Regions from separate parts of the Vibrio orientalis CIP 102891 genome, predicted to be linked through region 2. Evidence: predicted binding sites of a transcription regulator. Region 2 holds the regulator's gene; each other region holds the start of a gene.

Region 1 (5,920 bases), 1.9 Mb from region 2:
CGATAGCCAAACCTATTGGTTCGATGATAAAGGCATTGATGCCAGCAAAGTGTCGGCGCATTTTGATGAAGAGTCGATGAGTCACGAGGGGAGTAATTGGATCGAACGGTTAGGTGCGATACAAGGCTATGATGACGTTGTTGTTCTGGATGTGACCGCAAGCCAAATTCTAGCGGGCCGCTACCTTGAAATTGCCGAGCAAGGTATGCACTTAATATCGGCCAACAAAGTCGCAGGATCAGCTTCAAGTGAGTACTACCATCAAGTACAAGATGCATTTGCGAAAATCAACCGTCACTGGTTATACAATGCTACTGTTGGTGCTGGACTACCAATCAACCATACCGTGCGTGATCTGCGCGAAAGTGGTGATGACATTATCGCACTTTCAGGCATCTTCTCAGGAACACTCTCATGGCTATTCCAGCAATATGACGGCACGATTCCATTTGCAGAGTTGGTCGACTTAGCATGGCAACAAGGCCTGACTGAACCAGATCCACGCAGTGACCTAGATGGGTCGGACGTAATGCGTAAGCTGGTAATATTAGCGCGTGAATCTGGCCTATCGTTAGAACCTGAATCGGTCAAAGTAGAAAGCTTAGTTCCTGCAGAGCTTGCCGATGTATCTTTAGATGAGTTCTTAGATAAAAGCCAAATACTAAGCGAGCTACTCGCAGAGCGCCTAGAAAAGGCTCAGCGCGATGATAAGGTCCTAAGGTATGTCGCACGTTTAGAAAAGAATGGAACAGCTACAGTCGGCGTAGAGGCGCTAAATAAAGAGCACGCATTAGCCAATCTCTTACCATGTGACAACATCTTCGCGATAGAGAGTAAGTGGTACAAAGATAACCCATTGGTCATTCGTGGCCCTGGTGCTGGCAGAGAAGTCACCGCAGGGGCAATTCAGTCGGATCTCAATCTCCTTTCTAGCTTACTTTAAGCAAAATAGGCGCAGTCATCACTGCGCCTAATACTCTTCCTCTCTCATCATGAATCGATTTCAACTCAACTTGAACTTCACTCATAATTAACTTGAGAAAAATTCATAATCGTACGGTTGACATTAAATCGTATTCAATACATTCTGTAGACATATAGACGTCTAAACGTCGATTTGGATTTTTGAGTTTTTGGCACTGATGGCCACAGGGAGAGTAAGATGGGATACACACACGCCAGTCATATTGACGCTTTAAATCAGAATATCGCTGAACTGTCTGACAATATCAATGTGTCATTTGAGTTTTTTCCACCAAGCAGTGAAAAAATGGAAGAGACTCTATGGAATTCAGTACACCGCTTAAAAACTCTCAAACCTAAATTTGTTTCTGTTACTTACGGCGCAAATTCAGGTGAGCGCGACAGAACTCATTCAATCATCAAAGAAATCAAAGATCAAACAGGTCTAGTAGCAGCACCGCACCTAACCTGTATTGACGCTTCACGCGAAGAGCTTATCCAGATTGCTGACGATTACTGGGCAAATGGCATCCAAAGCATTGTGGCTCTGCGTGGTGATATTCCACCGGGTGGCGGCGCGCCTGAAATGTATGCATCTGACCTAGTGACACTATTGAAAGAACGCCATGATTTTGATATTTCCGTTGCGGCTTTCCCAGAAGTCCACCCTGAAGCAAAGAGTGCTCAAGCAGACCTGCTAAACCTAAAACGTAAAGTGGACGCTGGTGCTAACCGCGCCATCACTCAATTCTTCTTCGATGTTGAAAGCTACCTACGCTTCCGTGACCGCAGTGTTGCTGCAGGCATCGATGTAGAAATCGTCCCGGGCATCCTACCTGTTTCGAACTTTAAGCAAGCGTCACGTTTCGCTGCAATGAACAATGTAAAAGTACCTGGCTGGATGGCGCAACAATTTGAAGGGCTGGATGATGATCCAACGACCCGCCAGCTAGTGGGTGCTAGCCAAGCAATCGATATGGTAAGAACACTAAGCCGTGAAGGAGTCAAAGACTTCCACTTCTATACTCTAAACCGCGCAGAGATGACTTACGCATTATGTCATACACTGGGGGTTCGCCCTCAAGGCTAAGCTAAGCCTCAAAAAATCCCACTCAAAACAAAAAGGCCGAACATTACGTTCGGCCTTTTCGATCTACTCAAGTAAAGTATCAATTACTCTACTTCATCCATTTTACCTAGTAGGTTACGGATGCGCTCTTGCCATGCAGTGTGCTCTTGTTGCATCTGTTGAGCTTTCTGCTCTAGCTCTTGACGGTTTTCGCGTAGTTCGTTCGCTTCAGTTGCTAGCTTTTCTTTTTCTTCTTTAAGCTCTTCAACTTCCATCTGTAGAAGGGCAATAGTATCTACTGCAGTTTGGATTTTAGTTTCTAGTTGTTCTAGTACTTCAAAAGACATCTTAGCCTACCTATATTTATTCGGATAAGGGTTTTGACCACTGATGTAGCAAAACCTATTTTGTTCCATTCTACTCAGCCGAGAGCTGATAAACACTCCCTATATTTGATATTTTGCACCATTCGGTCAAAAAAACAGCGCAAATTGACAATCACCTTACATCTAGGGAGCTGGTTAATCTCAATGACCAATTTAACCCACTAGATTGATGCAGTTCAATGGTCGTTCAATTAAAAAAGCAAACGTTTCCTTCTTGATATGCTAAAATTCTGCCGTTTTTTATTTTTCTCTTTCCTTGAATTTTGGAGTCATCATGAAACGCGATTTAGCAATGGCATTTTCTCGAGTTACCGAAGGCGCAGCACTAGCTGGTTACAAATGGCTTGGTCGAGGCGACAAAAATGCAGCTGATGGTGCAGCAGTAGAAGTCATGCGTACCTTACTCAACAAAACAGAGATCAGCGGAGAGATCGTAATTGGTGAAGGTGAGATCGATGATGCTCCAATGCTCTACATCGGTGAGCAAGTCGGTGTAGGTGGTGACGAAGTCGACATTGCAGTAGACCCAATTGAAGGAACGCGCATGACAGCAATGGGTCAATCAAATGCTCTTGCTGTGCTGGCTGCAGGCGAGAAAGGCAGTTTCCTTAAAGCACCAGACATGTACATGGAAAAGTTGGTAGTAGGTCCAGGTGCAAAAGGCTGCATCGACCTGAATAAGCCGCTAAAAGAAAACTTAGAGAACATCGCTAAGGCACTAAACAAAACACTAGATACCTTGGTTGTTATTACCCTAGCTAAGCCTCGTCACGATGAAGTGATTGCACAGATGCAAGCAATGGGCGTAAGAGTGTTCGCCGTACCTGATGGCGATGTCGCCGCTTCTATCCTAACTTGTATGCCGGACAGTGAAGTCGATGCAATGTACTGCATCGGTGGCGCTCCTGAAGGTGTAGTCTCTGCGGCAGTTATTCGCGCACTAGATGGCGATATGCATGGTCAACTACTTCCGCGCCATGAAGTAAAAGGTGACAGCGAAGAAAACCGTATCTATGGCGCTGCTGAGTTGAAACGCTGTGAAGAGATGGGCGTAAAAGCTAATGTTGTTCTAACGATGGAAGATATGGCGCGCAGTGATAACGTTGTTTTCTCAGCGACCGGTATTACAAAAGGTGATCTACTTGAAGGCATCACTCGTCAAGGCAATATCGCAACTACCGAAACACTGCTCATCCGTGGTCGCTGCCGTACGATTCGTCGTATTAAGTCAATTCACTACTTAGAGCGTAAAGATCCTGAAGTAAGAGATATTATCCTTTAATAGGGCAACCACTAGCATTAACAGAAGGTCAGCATGAGCTGGCCTTTTTTGTTGTCGAGAAACGAGAAATTATTAGAGGTTAGCACTTAGTGTCAACCTACTTTGTTTCGATGAGTTAGACAGCTATGCTCACTAGTGAGGCGTCAACAGTAGAGAGTTCGCTTGAAGTAAGTCGAAAAATCAATGAGATCCCCTACTCACTCCTTCGTCGTTCTATGGAATGACAATGTGTCAGTCAAAGACCGAAGGAAGGCAATTTCTCAGCTCCAAGAAGCGCTATAGAGAGCTAGCACTATTCCTTACCTCTTAAACGCAAAAAGCCCGTTGCGTCAGCAACGGGCTTCTAAAATATGCATTCATAAACGACGAAAGCCTAGTCGTAAGACTAGGCTTTCTAAATAAGTGGCAGATGGCTGGGCTTGCAGGCAAGCGGGACTCGTTGGTCACAGACCAAATTAACCCTATACAGACGAAAAAGCCCTAGCATTTCTGCTAGGGCTTTGTCTGAATAAGTGGCGGAGCGGACGGGACTCGAACCCGCGACCCCCGGCGTGACAGGCCGGTATTCTAACCAACTGAACTACCGCTCCGCACTGGTTAGACTCTAGAGTCTAAATTTAAAGCCTGGCGATGTCCTACTCTCACATGGGGAAACCCCACACTACCATCGGCGCTAATTCGTTTCACTTCTGAGTTCGGCATGGAAATCAGGTGGGTCCAAATCGCTATGGTCGCCAAGCAAATTCTTAAAATTCGGAAAGCTGTTTAAGTTCTTAACACATTCAATATTCTTGTATTGAGTCCATCAAAACCCTTTGGGTGTTGTATGGTTAAGCCTCACGGGCAATTAGTACAGGTTAGCTCAATGCCTCGCAGCACTTACACACCCTGCCTATCAACGTTCTAGTCTCGAACAACCCTTTAGGACCCTCAAGGGGTCAGGGAAGACTCATCTCAGGGCTCGCTTCCCGCTTAGATGCTTTCAGCGGTTATCGATTCCGAACTTAGCTACCGGGCAATGCGTCTGGCGACACAACCCGAACACCAGAGGTTCGTCCACTCCGGTCCTCTCGTACTAGGAGCAGCCCCCTTCAATCTTCCAACGCCCACGGCAGATAGGGACCGAACTGTCTCACGACGTTCTAAACCCAGCTCGCGTACCACTTTAAATGGCGAACAGCCATACCCTTGGGACCGACTTCAGCCCCAGGATGTGATGAGCCGACATCGAGGTGCCAAACACCGCCGTCGATATGAACTCTTGGGCGGTATCAGCCTGTTATCCCCGGAGTACCTTTTATCCGTTGAGCGATGGCCCTTCCATACAGAACCACCGGATCACTATGACCTGCTTTCGCACCTGCTCGAATTGTCATTCTCGCAGTCAAGCGGGCTTATGCCATTGCACTAACCACACGATGTCCAACCGTGTTTAGCCCACCTTCGTGCTCCTCCGTTACTCTTTGGGAGGAGACCGCCCCAGTCAAACTACCCACCAGGCACTGTCCACAACCCCGATTCAGGGGTCAATGTTAGAACATCAACACTACAAGGGTGGTATTTCAAGGACGGCTCCAACGATACTGGCGTACCGTCTTCAAAGCCTCCCACCTATCCTACACATGTAGGGTCAATGTTCAGTGCCAAGCTGTAGTAAAGGTTCACGGGGTCTTTCCGTCTAGCCGCGGGTACACTGCATCTTCACAGCGATTTCAATTTCACTGAGTCTCGGGTGGAGACAGCGTGGCCATCATTACGCCATTCGTGCAGGTCGGAACTTACCCGACAAGGAATTTCGCTACCTTAGGACCGTTATAGTTACGGCCGCCGTTTACCGGGGCTTCGATCAAGAGCTTCGACCGAAGTCTAACCCCATCAATTAACCTTCCGGCACCGGGCAGGCGTCACACCGTATACGTCATCTTACGATTTTGCACAGTGCTGTGTTTTTAATAAACAGTTGCAGCCACCTGGTATCTGCGACTCTCGTTAGCTCCATCCGCAAGGGACTTCACCGACAAGAGCGTACCTTCTCCCGAAGTTACGGTACCATTTTGCCTAGTTCCTTCACCCGAGTTCTCTCAAGCGCCTTGGTATTCTCTACCCGACCACCTGTGTCGGTTTGGGGTACGATTCCTTATAATCTGAAGCTTAGAGGCTTTTCCTGGAAGCATGGCATCAATGACTTCACACCCGTAGGTGCTCGACGTCGTGTCTCAG
Region 2 (5,920 bases):
CGAGACAGGCCGCCGCTTTCGTTACCACAAAGAAACTGGTCGTCGTCACTTCCGCAAGTCATATGAAACGTGCGTTGAACGAGTTCCATTCAGCAGGCATGGATCCTTACCCTGCTCCAACCAACTACCTAGCACAAAATAACATTACTCAAGCATGGGAAAAGTACACACCAAAAGGCAAGTACCTTGAGCAAACTGAGCGCTACTGGCATGAAACGTTGGGCCGTATATGGCAATCATTGCGCGACTGGGCGTCAGACTATGAAGAACAAAGTCTCAATGCAGCCGACAGTGCGCTTTAACAGATAAAAAAAATACCGAGGCATGCCTCGGTATTTTTATATTTGGATCTCGTTAGTCACCGGCGAACATATAGCCTTCACCGTGCACCGTAACAAAGATTTGCGGATTCTTAGGGTCGAACTCCATCTTTGCACGCATACGACGAATGAGCACATCAATCGTACGATCGTTTGGCGCATCAACACGATGACTAATCATGTTTAGAATACGCTCACGGCTTAATACTTGGTTCGGGTACGAGGAAAGTGCAACAAGCAACTCATACTCAGCTTTGGTTAGCTTAACTGGCTCACCGTTACGGCTCAAAGCGCGACGTTGAACGTCAAACGTCCAATCACCGAAGCGAACCATATTTTCATTCGCTTTGTCGCTATCGACATTGCCAGCAAGGTTACGTGCAGCCGCAATTCGCCACAGTAAGTTTTTAACTCGAACCAATAGCTCGCGCAGTTCAAAAGGTTTGGTGACATAATCATCAGCGCCCATTTCTAGACCGACAATCTTATCAATGCTATCCGTGCGTCCTGTTACCAGGATAATTCCAATGTCTGATTGACTGCGAAGTTCGCGAGTCAGCATTAATCCATCTTCACCAGGTAGGTTAATGTCTAACATCACTAAATCAATCGCATTACTTTGTAGCATGTTGCGCATCTGCTCGCCGCTTTCTGCTTCGCTGACGTTGTAACCTTCATTTTGAAAGTAGCCAACTAGCTTACTACGAGTAACTGCGTCATCTTCTACAACTAGTACGTGATAACTCATCTACACCACTTATTTTACATTGGGATTTGCTCTATCTAATATTCTATTCATAAATAGTAACATTTCTAGTATTTATCACTTTAAAAGCTAGAAAGATCATTTTTTATTGATTCAAGACAAAACTTCTCTAGCCATTAATATCTGCCAATAATCACATTTATCTTGTCACATAAGTAATTACCGCTGTTCATTTTTATTGGTTACAATGTCGGTAATTATTTGGGGAGTAACACCTAATGCAAGAAATCAAAGCATTCAATGAAAAACGTGCCGAAATCTACTGGTGGTTGTCTAGCCTTTTTGCTAAAGAGTTAACAGAAGAGAACGTTGCACAATATCATTCACCTGAAATTCGCTCTTTTCTAACAGGACTGGGGGAAAATGAGCAACTCAAGCCGTCAATTGACCGTATTACTGATGCACTAAACCGTCTTATGGATCGTGAAGATGCGCAACTTGAGCTAGCGGCTGATTTTTGTGATCTTTTCTTAAAGTCAGATAAAGACTCGGCACTACCATACGCATCGATGTATATCGGCAAGTCAGGCCTGCTCAACGATACTCCAGCTAAAGAGATGGAGGAAGTGATGGCTAAGCATGGCGTTGCGGTGGATAAAAACCTCAACGAACCAGCAGATCACATTGCGATTGAGCTCGATTTCTTGGGTAACTTGATCATTCGTTCAAATGAAGCAGAGGACGAAACTAAGATTGAAGAAGCTTTTGCAACCCAAGAGCAGTTCATTCGTCAGCACCTGCTTAGCTGGATGCCGCAATTTTCTGACAAATGCCAGAAATTTGATGAGTTCGGTTTCTACTCTGCCATCAGCGCATTTGCTGTTGCCTTCTTAGCTTTAGACTGTAGCTATCTGCTAGGCGAATAAAGACAACATTGTGACCTCCGGCAGGTTGCTTTAGCGTTTTTTGTTTGCTCTTAAGAGTTTTGCGGTCTAAAATTGTGACCGCAAACGATAAAAACAAACGAATCAAATACAAACCGCTAAATAGAGCGGTTTTTGTGTTTCTGATACTTTCTGTCTCGGTATTCTAAACTGAATATAATTCCGCGGCAGTCATCGACAGGACAGAACCTTATGGCCACTATTAAAGACGTTGCTCGCCTTGCTGGTGTATCAACGACAACTGTGTCACATGTAATTAATAAAACGCGCTTTGTTGCTGAAGCTACTCAAGAAAAAGTAATGGAAGCAGTGACAGAACTAAACTACGCACCTAGTGCTGTTGCACGTAGCCTGAAGTGTAATACCACGCGTACGATCGGTATGCTGGTGACTCAGTCAACAAACCTTTTCTTCTCAGAAGTTATCGATGGTGTTGAAAGCTATTGTTACCGTCAAGGCTACACGCTGATCTTGTGTAACACAGGTGGTATCTACGAAAAGCAACGCGACTATATTCGTATGCTGGCTGAAAAGCGTGTAGACGGCATTCTTGTCATGTGTTCTGACTTAACGGAAGAACTGAGCGAGATGCTAGATCGCCACAAAGATATTCCAAAAGTGGTTATGGATTGGGGTCCTGAGAGCTCTCAAGCAGATAAGATCATCGACAACTCAGAAGAAGGTGGCTATTTAGCGACTAAATACCTGATTGAGCATGGTCACACCGATATTGCCTGCCTAAGTGGACACTTTGAAAAAGCAGCGTGTCAGGAGCGTATCCGTGGCTTTAAGCGCGCGATGAACGAAGCAAGCCTTCCAGTTAACGAAGATTGGATTCTAGAAGGTAACTTCGAGTGTGATACTGCGGTACTCGCAGCAGACCAAATCGCAGCAATGGATAACAAGCCAAGCGCAATCTTCTGTTTCAACGATACCATGGCACTTGGCTTAATGAGCCGTCTTCAGCAGAAAGGTATTCGCATCCCTGAAGATATGTCCGTTATCGGTTACGACAACATTGAACTTGCAGAGTATTTCTCGCCGCCGCTGACTACCGTTCACCAACCAAAACGTCGCGTGGGCAAAAACGCCTTTGAGATTCTACTAGAGCGCATAAAAGACAAAGAGCACGAGAAGCGTATCTTTGAAATGCATCCAGAAATTGTTGAACGAAATACCGTACAGAACATTAAGAAATAACTTATTTGACAAACACTTAGTCAATAGAACTATATTGACTAAGTGTATCAACTGAGCCTATTTATTGAAGCAAGATCACATTTATCCTATAGAGACGTGATTCTCAGCCCAAAATCCATTTATGCTTATTATTGTTCGATTATGCCACGAACAGGGCAAACCATTTCGAAAGGATGGGACGCAAAGCCTCCGGCCTTCAACAAGTTAATTGTTTGGTAGCGGGGTTGCCGATGGTAAATATGCATACTCGTCAGATTGTAATTACTAGCAATCGTATGACACCTGATTGACAATATGCCTGCAAAATTTGCTACTCTCTCGGACCTGAATTGGTGGCGTATACATATACACCGAGAATACACAGCATGGATAAACCAATACTAAAAGACTCAATGCGACTATTTGAGCCGTTAGGCCTAATCAAGTCTCGCTCAATGTTTGGTGGCTTCGGTATTTTTGCCGACGACACTATGTTTGCATTAGTCGTCAATGATAAGTTGCACGTTCGGGCAGATGACGTACTTGCAAAGCAGTTTAAATCTCTTAGCTTAGAACCTTACGTTTATAAAAAACGTGGCTTCCCTGTCGTAACCAAGTACTTCGCCCTCAGCGATGATTGGTTTGAGAATCAGGAAAATACGCTTGAGATTGGCCAAGCTGCTCTAAGGGCAGCTAACAGCGAAAAGACAAAGCAAGCAAAAGCGAAACCTAATCGCCTAAAAGATCTGCCTAACTTAAGGCTAGCAACCGAACGAATGCTAAAGAAAGCCGGGATTGATAGCGTTGAGAACCTAGAGGAAACCGGTTCTGTAAACGCATTTAAAGCCATTCAATCTTCGCACTCTTCAGAAGTTAACGTTGAGTTGCTTTGGGCTTTAGAGGGCGCGATTCACGGCACACATTGGTCTGTAATCCCTCACAGCCGACGTGAAGAATTGCTCAGCCAATTAAGTCATTAATCGACCACACAATTTCTATTCCTTTATAAAAAGTCAGCAATTACGCTGACTTTTTTTTCTTTGTTGAAATTTACTGCTTGCTTTCCCTGTCTAGTCTATTAACACTTTGTTTTAATCGGCCATGATTCTTGATGGAGCAGCACATGAATAAAAAACTCATACTTGGCGTTATCTTTGTATCACTCATCGTTTTGTTAGGTGTGAACTTTGGCCAGTACCTAACCTTAGATAATGCCAAAGCGCAGCAAGCAGAATTGGCGGCTTTTATCTCCGATAATTTTGTCGTTGCCGCAGCGAGTTATTTTATTGCGTACGTTGCAATTACGGCCTTCTCTATTCCAGGAGCAGCGGTCGTTACTCTACTTGGCGCTGCCCTATTCGGTTTTTGGACAAGTCTAGTCCTAGTCTCTTTTGCTAGTACAATTGGTGCCACCCTTGCCTTTTTAAGCAGTCGTTACTTACTGCGTGACTGGGTACAAGCTAAGTTTGGCGACAAACTTAATGCCATCAACCAAGGTGTGGAACGTGACGGTGCTTTTTATCTGTTTTCACTGCGATTGATTCCTGTCTTCCCCTTCTTTCTGATCAACCTACTGATGGGCCTAACCCCTCTCGCAACTGTGCGTTTCTATTTAATAAGCCAACTCGGTATGCTTCCCGGTACAGCGGTATACCTCAACGCAGGTACTCAGCTTGCTCAGATCGACTCTCTCTCTGGTATCGTCTCCCCAACCGTGCTCGCGTCGTTTGCTCTGCTCGGTCTATTCCCGGTTATCGCGAAATGGATAATGGCAAAATTTAGAACTGAGCCATCCGCTTCGAATGGAAATGTTTGATGAAGGTATTTTCAGCCGTAACGCCAACCGAAGCTCATATCATCTGTGAGCTTCTTAAATCTCAATCTATCGACTGTGAGGTACGCGGAGAAGGTATCTTCGGCTTACAAGGAGAGATCCCATTTGGCGAGAGCAGCGAGCCATACATATGGCTGTTTGATCAACGTGACAGTGCGAAGGCATCTGAAATTATTAGAGAGTTTCAATCTGAGCAAGAAAAGCAAGATTGGCAATGCGATCAGTGTGGAGAGCAGAATGAAGGTCAGTTTGGTGCATGTTGGCAGTGTGGTAGCGTCACACCATAATCAGCCTAATTATTTAGTGTCGATTTGCTCTTTAATGAAAGCAATCGAGTGTTGATTAAACTCATCGGGGCGTTCAACGTTACACACGTGACCGCAGTTTTCAATCTCACGTAACTGACTGTCACTGTGTGCGGCAACCATTTCTTTGACAGGCTGAATGAACATGTAGTCCCTATCACCCATTAAGTAGAGCGTTGGTATTGATAACTCTCTATCTTTGAAGTAACGCATTAATGGATTGACTTCAGCGGTGAGAATAAACCAACGCTTAAACTCTTTCTGGCACAGCTTCTTTGCTTCCCGAATAAACAGGTGACGAGACTCTTTCTGAGCTCGCTGTGGCATAACGATATAAGCAAATAGGCTGTATAACCACATATAAGGGACAATGTGCTTACACATGTTGCCCAACCTTACCAACACCTGCGAGCGGGTATTCAAGCGAGTTACAGCGCCACCTAGCACCATCGACTTAACACGTTCCGCCGAAAGCTCAGCAACATTGCGAACAATGATGGTACCAAGCGACATTCCAACAAAGTGAGCAGAGCGGATTTTTAAGTGGTCGAGCACCTTAAGAATATCAATGGTTACTGCTTTGAACGTGTAACGATTGGCAATCAATTCTTTGAGTAGTTGATTCGATTTAC
Region 3 (5,920 bases), 250 kb from region 2:
TTTAATAGAATGCTTAGTGGAAAATAGACCAACATAATAAATGCACAAAGGTCTACGGCAACAACATCACATATGGAGTTACCATGAGTAACCAAGCAGTAAATAAGGCACCATCCGAAAAGCCGAGTGGGATGGATCGCTTCTTAAACTTTATTGAACGAGCAGGTAATAAAATTCCTGATCCTGCAATTTTGTTCTTCTGGGCACTTGTTATTACTTGGGCAGCATCTGCTCTACTTTCAAACATTTCGTTTGATCTTATTAACCCACGTTCGGGTGAAGCGCTTGCAATCAACAACCTTTTGACTGGCGAATCTCTAGCAAGCTTCCTTGCGAACATGGTAACGACTTTCACAGGCTTTGCACCACTAGGTATCGTACTTGTTGCGATGCTAGGTGTTGGTGTTGCTGACTCTTCAGGCTTTATCACTACTGGCCTTAAGAAGATGCTTAACTTCACTCCAGCGAAGCTTCTGACTCCAATGCTAATTCTTGTGGCTATCGTGTCACACACAGCTGCAGATGCAGGCTACGTACTGGTTATCCCTCTAGGTGGTATCATCTTCCACGCTGCTGGCCGTCACCCTCTAGCGGGTATTGCTGCTGCGTTTGCGGGTGTATCGGGTGGTTTCTCTGCAAACTTTATCCCTTCAGGTATCGACCCTCTACTAGCGGGCTTTACTCAGACAGCGGCGCAAGTACTTGACCCTGAGTACGTGGTTAACCCACTAGCAAACATCTTCTTTACTGGTCTATCTTCAATCATCATCGTTGCTATCGGTTGGTATGTAACAGAGAAGATCATTGAACCACGCCTAGCGAACACGCCAGTTGACGAAGATGCAGAAAAAGCACCAGACCTAGGTTCATTCACTGAACTTGAATCTAAAGCGTTCCGTTACGCTGGTTGGGCGATGATGGCGGGTATTGCTGTTCTGATCGCAGCGATTATTCCTGAGAACTCAGCACTGCGTTCTCCTGAAGGTGAAATTACCGCGTTCTCTGCGCCAATTATGAAGTCGATCGTTCCATTGATCTTCATTCTATTCATCATCCCAGGTTACGTTTACGGTAAAGTTTCTGGCACATTTAAGACAAGTAACGACATCATCAAAGCGATGGCAGATACAATGTCTACAATGGGCGCATACATTGTTATGTCGTTCTTCTGTGCACAGTTCCTATCTGCATTCGCGCAGTCAAACATCGGTACCATGCTAGCGCTATACGGTGCTGAGGGTCTGAAAGCAATGAACCTACCAGGTGAAGCAACGATCATCGGTATGATTCTGCTAACGGCTTCTGTAAACCTGCTCATTGGTTCTGCATCAGCAAAATGGGCACTTATCGGTCCAATCCTAGTTCCAATGTTAATGGCAGTTGGTATCTCTCCTGAGCTATCGCAAGCGGCTTACCGTGTTGGTGACTCTGTATCGAACATCATTTCTCCTCTAATGGTATTCTTCCCACTTGTGGTTGTTTACTGTCAGCGTTACGTGAAGTCGACAGGTATCGGTACACTAGCATCACTGATGATGCCATTCTCGATTGCAATGCTAATCGGTTGGTCAATCTTCCTAGTCGCTTACTGGATGCTAGGCATTCCTCTAGGTATCCAAGCGCCTTACACATACACGATGTAAAGACCGTCATATTTGCGCTGTAGCGTTGTTAACTGCGCTACACCAACTATTTAGGTATTCGAAACTCAAAAGCGCTGGTCGAAAGACTGGCGCTTTCTTTTTTGGCCGCGGGAAAATCTAAACCAGATAGCTTTGTTTGGTTCTGCGTCCGGCTTTTACTTCCCCTTTCATAGAGGTAGAATTTACTATCTCTAGTCGTCTACTCATATAACCGGAGTTTTCTTTGTCAGAATCTCAATTTACCCCTCAAGATGAACGATTTATGCGTCGAGCGATGGAGCTGGCGGCACACGCTGAAACACAAGGTGAAGTGCCAGTTGGCGCTGTGTTGGTTAAAGATGGTGAAATCATTGCGGAAGGTTGGAATGAGTCTATCGGTCAGCACGATGCAACCGCCCACGCGGAAATGCAGACCATCCGAAAGGCGGGTGAGGTTCTAGAGAATTATCGACTGCTCGATACGACACTCTACGTGACGCTAGAGCCTTGTCCTATGTGTGCCGGAGCGCTGCTACACAGTCGAGTGAAACGTATTGTGTTTGGGGCACCAGACTTGAAGGCCGGGGCGGCGGGAACAGTACTTAACTTGTTTGAACATCAAGCGGCGTATCACTATGCGGATGTTGAAAAAGGGTTATTAGAGGATGAATGCCGAGTTCAACTTCAAGCTTTCTTTAAGCGTCGACGCAAAGAGAAGAAGAAAGAACGTAAGGCGATGCAAATACTTGAAATTAAATCAGGGCAGGAAAAAGAAGGGTAGGTTTTTAAGCAAACATCTTATGAGTAGATGTTTGCTCTCAGGATTATGCTTCTGTGATTAGTTGCATAAATGCGCGGTGACGTGCAATCACCTTTTTTTTGTTGTTGCTGAGCATACGCTTGCGGCGGTTTGCGGCAACAGTCTTATTAAGGCGTTTTGACTGCATTTTACGTCTAGCCATAAAACAACCTCCTACTTAGAGTTAAAATCAAATCAGATACGGAATAGCGCAAAGGTCATTGATATTCCGACAACACGGGATTTATACACTGCAATTGTTACTGTTTTAAGAAACTTCGCAAGTGATCTTGGACACGATATTATGTTTGGGTTAGATCAAAAGAATTCAAGTGCGCAATCTTTGTTCAAAGCTGCGCACTTAGTTTAGATGAGTCTATTGTTCTTCGCTGATAGTTTGTTCCGCCGATGATGCGGCAGAGGCGCCAGAAACGGCCATGTCAGCTATCTGAATTACCTTCAGATCATCGATGTTAACATCGTCATTGTTTGCTGTTTGTTGTTCAACATGACCGATAATACTCTGGTAGTAGCGGCGAATGTTTTCAACATAGTTTCGTGCTTCATCACCTCGAGCAAAGCCATAGCGAGTTTGGCTGTAGTATTTCTTCTGACGAAGTAGCGGCAAGCGATCTTTTACGTCAGACCAAGCATCTGGGTTACCGCCTTGTTTTTTCGTCAAGCGGCGAGCGTCCATCATATGACCGTAACCAACGTTATAAGACGCTAGTGCAAACCAAATTTTTTCATGCTCTTCGATTGAGTCAGGAATACGTGACACCATTCTACGTAAGTACTCAACACCACCGCGGACAGACTGTTCAGGATCGAGTCGATCGGTAACGCCTACGCTCTTCGCTGTCGGTAGTGTAAGCATCATCATGCCGCGCACACCCGTTGGCGATTTTGCTGTCGGGTTCCAATGGGATTCTTGATAACCCAACGCGGCGACTAAGCGCCAGTCAAATTCATCGGAATACTTTTTAAATAGTGGTGACCATTTCGGAAGTTTTGAATCCAATGCACGAATGAAGGCGCGAGTGTCGACATAGTCAAAACTACCCACGTGACCGATGTACTTTTCTTCCAGTGAGGCTAAGTGTCCAGATTGTTTAATGCTGCCAAAGAACTCAATCAGTAAGCCGTATAAGCTCTCATCTTGTGATCTGCTTAAAAACCATGAAATCGGCTGATCTTCTGTTAACTCGAATGCTAACGCGACGTCTGGGTAAATACGCTGAGACAGTGATAACTCAACAGAGTCTGCCAAGGTAAAACGCAGTTCGCCTTTAGAAACTTTCTTGAGGAGATCGTTTACATCGGCGTTCGGGTCTATGTGGTAAGAAAAGTCTGGGTGGTCTGCTTTAATCGCAGTCAACGTTTGGTTGAAGTGAGAGTCACTAACAATACTCAAGACATCTTTGCCGTCGTTCTCTTCGATCAGTTTTGCTTGTCTATCCAATAATTGTTCTAGATTGCGAGGACGCCAGTTTCCTTTCTTATAAATCACTTGTTGGCTGACGTAGTAGTAAGCCGGACCCGGTCGAAATGATTTTAAACGCTCAGGAGATTGGCTCAATCCTGCGGCGATGATATCGATCTCGCCTTTTTCTAGTGCAGGATACAGGCTAGAAATACGATAGGCTGGTTTCATTTCAAGTTGCACGCCAAGCTCATTGGCAAATTCACGCGCCAGTTCATAATCCAGACCGGCAGGTCCATCGGGGCCGATATAGTAAGAGAGTTGGTTGTTCAACGTCCCCACGCGCAATACGCCACGTTCTTTAATTAAATCTAGATCACTCTTAGGTTCTGATTCGATTTGGCAGCCAGATAGCACCAAGGCGCTGGCAAATAATAAACAGAGTGATTTTAGTTGGGTTAGGTAATGCTTCTTCATTCACGGCAATCTCATACATCCAGTAGGGCATTTATATCAAAGTGGTATAACAAGGCAAGACAATCACAGTAACTCTTAGTAATAGAGAACAATAAATAGCGTTTTCTGTCGAATTTCAAAATTGACGAAAAAAATGACGCAAACGGTTGCTTTTGGTGTTACATCACAAAAACAATTGCTATATAATGCGCTCGCAATGAAGAGGTGGAATCGGCATAGGTTCGAAAATCTTCGGGAATAGCTTCGAAGTAAAACAGTCTAACCCACTGAATTTATTCCAATATCACCTTAATCAATTGCATAAGAGACCTAAGTACATGAGAATTTTTCGTGGCTCCCCAGCTCTATCTGAATTTCGTGTTAATAAGCTTCTAGAGCTTTGTCGTGAACTAGGCCTACCTGTAACAGGTATCTACGCTGAGTTTACGCACTTTGCTGATCTAACCGCAGACCTAGATACGTCTGAAGTTGATAAACTAGAAAAACTACTGACTTACGGTCCAACACTTTCCTTTGATGAGAATGGTGAAGAGCATGAGCCAAGAGGTCTGCTTCTACTTGCGACGCCTCGCCCTGGTACTATCTCACCATGGTCTTCTAAGTCTACCGACATCGCGAATAACTGTGGCCTAGCTAAAGTTGCTCGTCTAGAGCGCGGTACAGCTTACTACATCGAAACATCATCTGACCTTTCTGAACTTCAACTGGTTGAGCTTAAAGCGATTCTTCATGACCGCATGATGGAAGTTATCTTCACTGACTTCGACTCAGCAGCGGCACTTTTCCAAGTGGCAGAGCCTGCACCGGTCGCAGACGTTGACCTACTTGCCGGTGGTCGCGCTGCGCTTGAAAAAGCAAACGTTACCCTAGGTCTTGCACTTGCCGATGATGAAATCGAATATTTGTACGATAGCTTCGTAAACAAGCTAGATCGTAACCCAACCGACATCGAGCTGATGATGTTTGCTCAGGCGAACTCAGAGCACTGTCGTCACAAGATCTTCAACGCAGACTGGACTATCGATGGCGTTAAGCAAGAGAAGTCGCTGTTCAAGATGATCAAGAACACATTTGAAACGACGCCAGAAAACGTGCTGTCTGCGTACAAAGATAACGCAGCTGTGATGGTCGGTTCTGAAGTGGGTCGTTTCTTCCCGAATCCAGAAACTCGCCAGTACGGTTATAACCAAGAAAAAGCGCACATCTTAATGAAGGTGGAAACGCACAACCACCCAACGGCTATTTCTCCTTGGCCGGGCGCTTCTACAGGTTCTGGTGGTGAAATCCGTGACGAAGGCGCGACAGGTATTGGTGGTAAACCAAAAGCTGGCCTAGTTGGTTTTACAACGTCTAACTTACGTATTCCTGGCTTTGAACAGCCATGGGAAACAGATTTCGGTAAGCCAGGCCGCATTGTTAACGCTCTAGACATCATGCTAGAAGGCCCGTTAGGCGGCGCGGCGTTTAACAACGAGTTTGGTCGTCCAAACCTACTGGGTTACTTCCGTACTTACGAAGAGAAAGTAAACTCTCACGCAGGCGAAGAAGTTCGTGGTTACCATAAGCCAATCATGATTGCTGGTGGTATGGGTAACATCC
Region 4 (5,920 bases), on a different contig from region 2:
TCTGGATGTCAAGAGTAGGTAAGGTTCTTCGCGTTGCATCGAATTAAACCACATGCTCCACCGCTTGTGCGGGGCCCCCGTCAATTCATTTGAGTTTTAATCTTGCGACCGTACTCCCCAGGCGGTCTACTTAACGCGTTAGCTCCGAAAGCCACGGCTCAAGGCCACAACCTCCAAGTAGACATCGTTTACGGCGTGGACTACCAGGGTATCTAATCCTGTTTGCTCCCCACGCTTTCGCATCTGAGTGTCAGTATCTGTCCAGGGGGCCGCCTTCGCCACCGGTATTCCTTCAGATCTCTACGCATTTCACCGCTACACCTGAAATTCTACCCCCCTCTACAGTACTCTAGTCCACCAGTTTCAAATGCAATTCCGAGGTTGAGCCCCGGGCTTTCACATCTGACTTAATGAACCACCTGCATGCGCTTTACGCCCAGTAATTCCGATTAACGCTCGCACCCTCCGTATTACCGCGGCTGCTGGCACGGAGTTAGCCGGTGCTTCTTCTGCAGCTAACGTCAAGTGAGGCCGCTATTAACGACTCCACCTTCCTCACTGCTGAAAGTACTTTACAACCCGAAGGCCTTCTTCATACACGCGGCATGGCTGCATCAGGCTTGCGCCCATTGTGCAATATTCCCCACTGCTGCCTCCCGTAGGAGTCTGGACCGTGTCTCAGTTCCAGTGTGGCTGATCATCCTCTCAGACCAGCTAGGGATCGTCGCCTTGGTGAGCCCTTACCTCACCAACTAGCTAATCCCACCTGGGCATATCCTGACGCGAGAGGCCCGAAGGTCCCCCTCTTTGGCCCGAAGGCATTATGCGGTATTAGCCATCGTTTCCAATGGTTATCCCCCACATCAGGGCAATTTCCCAGGCATTACTCACCCGTCCGCCGCTCGACGCCCTTAACGTTCCCCGAAGGTTCAGTTAAGTCGTTTCCGCTCGACTTGCATGTGTTAGGCCTGCCGCCAGCGTTCAATCTGAGCCATGATCAAACTCTTCAATTTAAGATTTTGTTCGGCTCAATGAATACTGACTTCAAAACTACTAATGTAATTTTAAAGCTATTATCGTTCCAACAGAACGATAATGAATTGACTGTGCCAAGTCCGAAGACTCGTTTGGTCACTTCGTTTCATTGAAACCTAATTTGATACCGAGGTATCTAATTGGATTATCATCAACGAGTGCCCACACAGATTGATAGGTTTATATTGTTAAAGAGCGTTCTTCTTTGTGACTCACATCACTTCGGAAGAGGCGGTCATTTTAGCGAGATAAAGTTTAGTGTCAACCACTTTTTTCAAACTTTTTTCAAGCGTTTCCACTTGGCTAATTGACCTTGCTAACTGGGCTTTCATTCTTTTCGAAACTTAGCTTCGAACCGTTCCCGTGTCAGCGAGGGGGCATTATAGAGATCGCCATCACATTGGCAAGCCCTTTTTGCAGTTTTTTTTGATTTTTTTGCCGTTTGAGTATTTTCTATTCAAAACGAGCTATTTTCCTCACTTTTCTTTGCCTCTCTAGGCCAAAACCCCTCTATATAAGGAGAAAAAATGAGTTCTCTACGCAGTTACAAAGGAATTTCACCTCAAATTGGTCAACGTGTCTATATAGATAGCAGCTCTGTTTTAGTCGGAGATATTAAAATAGGAGACGATTCGAGTATTTGGCCACTTGTTGCGGCCAGAGGTGATGTTAACCACATTCATATTGGTGAGCGAACCAACGTTCAAGACGGCAGTGTGTTGCATGTCACCCATAAAAACGCGGAAAACCCTGAAGGTTACCCTCTTATCATTGGTAACGATGTCACTATCGGCCACAAGGTAATGCTGCATGGCTGTATCATTAAAGATCGCGTTTTAGTCGGTATGGGTGCGATCGTGTTAGACGCAGCTATTATAGAAGAAGAGGTGATGATTGGCGCTGGCAGTCTAGTACCACCAGGAAAGCGACTTGAAAGCGGTTACCTTTATGTTGGAAGCCCGGTCAAGCAAGCTCGCCCTCTTAATGATAAGGAACGAGCTTTCTTACAGAAGTCGGCAGACAACTATGTGCAGAACAAAGAAGATTACCTTCACGAGGTTAAAGAGATTAGCTAACCACCTCTATATTACCTTGTGAATTGAACTCTTCTTCTTCGATCAGTTCTTCAGCAAGCTCTTCAAGATCGAATCGATATTGTGAAAAGACTTCCAGAGCTTGCTGTGCATTGCCAATTACTTGGCCTGATAGCTTTTCTAACTCTTGTTTATCAACGAGACATTGAATCAAGGCTCCCGACTGTTGAGCAGAAAACAGCACTGCTTGCTTTTCTTCATCCCAGGATTGGATATCCGGAAATAAAATCGATTGATTCATTACAGCCCCTCAAGGTTCTTTCTAAGTTCACGCAAAATTTGCTTTGTACCCGGTCTTAAACCACGCCAGAGCATAAAGCTTTCTGCAGCCTGACCAACAAGCATCCCAAGCCCATCGAAAACTCGCACCACCCCATGCTCATGTGCCCATTGATTGAAAGTGGTTTTCCCCGCGCCATACATCATGTCATACACGACAGCTTGTTCAGTAAAGATTGCTGCTGATATGTCTGGTAGCTCCCCACTCAAACTAGAAGAGGTAGAATTGATAATCACATCAAACGGCTGCTTCACTTCACTCATCTCACAAGCGCTTAGCGCTCCATACGGTGCAAACATTTCGGCCAGCAGTTGCGCTTTGGCAAAGGTTCGGTTGGTAACAACAATCTCAGCGGGTTGCTGATCTAACAGTGGCTTAATAACGCCACGCGCGGCACCACCAGCACCAATAAGTAAAATTCGAGCTCCTTTTAAAGGCGCCTGATATTGAAGTAAGTCTTGCACCAACCCTTCACCATCGGTGTTATCACCAATAATGTCACCATCATCAAGCTTCTTCAGTGTATTCACCGCCCCAGCCAACTGCGCTCGTTCAGTTAGTCGAGTAGCAAAGCGATAAGCGTCTTCCTTAAATGGAACGGTAACATTGCAACCTTTACCACCTTGAGCAAAAAACTCAGACGCCGCTTGTTGAAAGGCATCTTTGTTTGGGCTTTCTGCAGTATAGGTCAATGACTGATTGGTTTGACGAGCAAATAGGGTATGAATAAAAGGCGATTTACTTTGTGAGATGGGATTACCAAAAACGGCATAACGATCTATTTGCTGAGTCATTTCCTTTACCTGCAAACTAAAAAAGGGCCAATGCGAAACATTGACCCTATCACTATCTATATATTGAAGAAAGTCTTACCACTCTCTTGGTTTGAGGTAATGATCGTACAGTTCCGCTTCAGGTGAACCCGGCTCAACTTGGTAAGCATACTCCCAGCGCGCTAATGGTGGCATCGACATCAAAATAGACTCAGTACGACCACCACTCTGCAGACCAAACAGAGTGCCTCGGTCAAACACTAGGTTAAATTCAACGTAACGACCTCGGCGATAGAGTTGGAACTGACGTTCACGTTCACCGTATTCAGTCTCTTTGCGGCGCTCTACTATCGGCAGATAGGCGTCCGTATAACCTTGACCAACCGCTTTAATGTACTCAAAGCACTTATCAAACTCCCAGTGGTTGAGGTCATCAAAGAAAAGACCACCGACGCCTCTGGTTTCATCGCGGTGTGGAAGATAGAAGTATTTATCACACCAAGCTTTATGCTCTGAGTAGACTTCATTACCAAATGGCGCGCACACTTCCTTCGCGGTGTTGTGCCAATATTGCGCGTCTTCTTCGAAAGGATAAAACGGCGTTAAATCGAAACCACCACCGAACCACCAAATAGGCTCTTCACCCTCTTTTTCAGCAATAAAGAAACGAACATTAGCATGCGAGGTTGGAACATATGGGTTATTAGGGTGCATAACCAATGACACGCCCATGGCTTCAAAGCGACGCCCTGCAAGCTCAGGTCGATGCGCTGTTGCTGAAGCTGGCATCTCTTTTCCTTGTACATGAGAAAAGTTAACGCCACCTTGCTCAAACACCGCTCCTTCTTTCATTACTCGAGTTCGACCACCACCACCCAATTTCTCTCCGGGTTCACGATGCCATTCATCCTCTACAAATACTGCGCTCCCATCGGCTTGCTCTAGTTGCTGACAAATAGAGTCTTGAAGCGTCATGAGAAATTGTTTTACTGCTAGTTTATCTATCGCTGACATTCGACTTCCTTTATTGCAGGGTTAACCCTGTCTTAATACTTGTGAGGTTCTTGCATCACGAATTTCACTTGGGTTTGTTCGACCACCCGTTTGCCCTTCTAGCACCGCCACCAATTTATCACCAAGGTGTTGATAAACTTGTTCGGTTGTTACGCATGGAGGCTCGCCAGTCAAATTCGCGCTGGTAGAGGTTAGCGGCTTTCCAAATGCATTACACATTTTTTGTACTAAAGGATGATCAGTCACACGCACGGCAATCGAGTCATATTGCCCCGACACCCAATTAGAGACCTTATCACTACTTGGCATAATCCAAGTGACAGGCCCAGGCCAAGTTTGCTGCACTCGCTCTAACTGTTCGGCGCTCAAAGCTTGTTGATCAATATAAGGCAACAGTTGCTGGTAATTAGCGGCTATCAGGATAAGCCCTTTTTCTACCGGGCGTTGTTTAAGTTCGAGTAGCTTCTTTATCGCATTAGGGTTGTCTGGATCGCATCCAACCCCAAACACGCCTTCTGTTGGATAGGCGATCACTTCACCCTGTTTTAGTGCACTGAGTGCTCGCTCAAAGTTACTCACCTAAGCATCCTATTTGATTCGCGGTTTAGGTTAAGTGTACAAATAATCGTAAGTCGTGACTAAAGCTATTTAAGTGGCAATCTTTCATCTGCTCATTCAAACCTGACGCAAACGTTTGCTTAGTGATGAAATCCCCGTATAATGCGCTCAAATTATTTGCTCACCAATTCTACGCAGCTTTGAAGGAGTTTGAGATGAAAGTCGGTATCATCATGGGTTCTAAATCAGATTGGCCAACAATGAAACTAGCAGCAGAAATGCTAGACAGATTCGGCGTTGAGTACGAAACGAAAGTGGTTTCTGCGCATCGCACACCTCAACTTCTTGCAGACTATGCCACTAGTGCTAAAGAGCGTGGTCTTAAAGTGATCATCGCGGGGGCTGGCGGCGCTGCACACCTTCCGGGTATGGCGGCAGCCTTCACTTCACTACCAGTGCTTGGTGTACCTGTACAGTCACGCGCACTGAGCGGTCTAGATTCACTCTACTCTATCGTGCAAATGCCAAAAGGTATTGCAGTAGGTACGTTAGCTATCGGCGAAGCTGGCGCAGCCAATGCGGGTATTCTAGCGGCGCAAATCCTTGGCACTCACGATGAAGAAGTGATGGCGAAGGTCGAAGCGTTCCGCAGTGAGCAAACTGAAACGGTTCTAGCCAACCCAAATCCAGCAGAGGACTAATGCAATGCATGTTTTAGTGCTTGGTGCAGGTCAATTGGCTCGTATGATGTCTTTGGCAGGCGCTCCTCTGAACATTGAAATTTCTGCTTACGATGTTGGTAGTAAAAGTGTCGTTCACCCATTAACTCAGAGCGTGATTGGTCACGGCCTAGAGAATGCGATTGAAACAGCCGATGTAATCACAGCGGAGTTCGAACATATCCCTCACGACATTCTTGCGGTCTGTGAGCAAAGCGGTAAGTTCCTTCCATCAAGCGATGCTATCAAGGCTGGCGGAGATCGCCGTATTGAGAAAGGACTACTTGATGATGCGGGTGTACGTAATGCTACATATTATGTCATCAACAGCCGTGAAGACTTTGACCGCGCGATTGAACATGTCGGCATTCCGATGGTGCTAAAAAGTGCCTTGGGTGGTTACGATGGTAAAGGGCAATGGCGACTAAAAGATCCAACTCAGGCAGA

The links. Region 2 encodes PurR, which represses purine synthesis genes. Its sites were predicted from a motif close to TNANGNAAACGTTTNCNTNA; they were not measured.
Region 1: the regulator PurR is predicted to act here: its motif matches at 2,614-2,633, upstream of glpX (class II fructose-bisphosphatase).
Region 3: the regulator PurR is predicted to act here: its motif matches at 4,456-4,475, upstream of purL (phosphoribosylformylglycinamidine synthase).
Region 4: the regulator PurR is predicted to act here: its motif matches at 4,879-4,898, upstream of purE (5-(carboxyamino)imidazole ribonucleotide mutase).

The regions. Positions count from the first base shown of each region.
Region 1 covers NZ_ACZV01000005.1:2,353,583-2,359,502, forward strand. Annotated here, with positions in the region: gene VIA_RS21485 (bifunctional aspartate kinase/homoserine dehydrogenase II) at 1-943, shown strand, start outside; gene metF (methylenetetrahydrofolate reductase) at 1,163-2,053, shown strand; gene zapB (cell division protein ZapB) at 2,137-2,379, opposite strand; gene glpX (class II fructose-bisphosphatase) at 2,693-3,700, shown strand; tRNA gene VIA_RS21505 (tRNA-Asp) at 4,214-4,290, opposite strand; rRNA gene rrf (5S ribosomal RNA) at 4,323-4,439, opposite strand; rRNA gene VIA_RS21515 (23S ribosomal RNA) at 4,527-5,920, opposite strand, start outside.
Region 2 covers NZ_ACZV01000005.1:448,762-454,681, reverse strand. Annotated here, with positions in the region: gene elyC (envelope biogenesis factor ElyC) at 1-302, shown strand, start outside; gene torR (two-component system response regulator TorR) at 355-1,068, opposite strand; gene torD (molecular chaperone TorD) at 1,305-1,952, shown strand; gene purR (HTH-type transcriptional repressor PurR) at 2,163-3,170, shown strand; cyclic di-GMP riboswitch class I at 3,315-3,402, shown strand; gene VIA_RS12600 (TfoX/Sxy family DNA transformation protein) at 3,536-4,129, shown strand; gene VIA_RS12595 (TVP38/TMEM64 family protein) at 4,273-4,965, shown strand; gene VIA_RS12590 (putative signal transducing protein) at 4,965-5,270, shown strand; gene VIA_RS12585 (alpha/beta fold hydrolase) at 5,280-5,920, opposite strand, start outside.
Region 3 covers NZ_ACZV01000005.1:195,404-201,323, forward strand. Annotated here, with positions in the region: gene VIA_RS11440 (AbgT family transporter) at 84-1,643, shown strand; gene tadA (tRNA adenosine(34) deaminase TadA) at 1,867-2,403, shown strand; gene VIA_RS22365 (hypothetical protein) at 2,447-2,584, opposite strand; gene mltF (membrane-bound lytic murein transglycosylase MltF) at 2,798-4,321, opposite strand; gene purL (phosphoribosylformylglycinamidine synthase) at 4,639-5,920, shown strand, end outside.
Region 4 covers NZ_ACZV01000003.1:241,683-247,602, forward strand. Annotated here, with positions in the region: rRNA gene VIA_RS03225 (16S ribosomal RNA) at 1-1,013, opposite strand, end outside; gene VIA_RS03230 (gamma carbonic anhydrase family protein) at 1,563-2,111, shown strand; gene VIA_RS03235 (DUF1488 family protein) at 2,104-2,370, opposite strand; gene aroE (shikimate dehydrogenase) at 2,370-3,203, opposite strand; gene hemF (oxygen-dependent coproporphyrinogen oxidase) at 3,279-4,196, opposite strand; gene tsaC (L-threonylcarbamoyladenylate synthase type 1 TsaC) at 4,218-4,775, opposite strand; gene purE (5-(carboxyamino)imidazole ribonucleotide mutase) at 4,970-5,455, shown strand; gene VIA_RS03260 (5-(carboxyamino)imidazole ribonucleotide synthase) at 5,460-5,920, shown strand, end outside.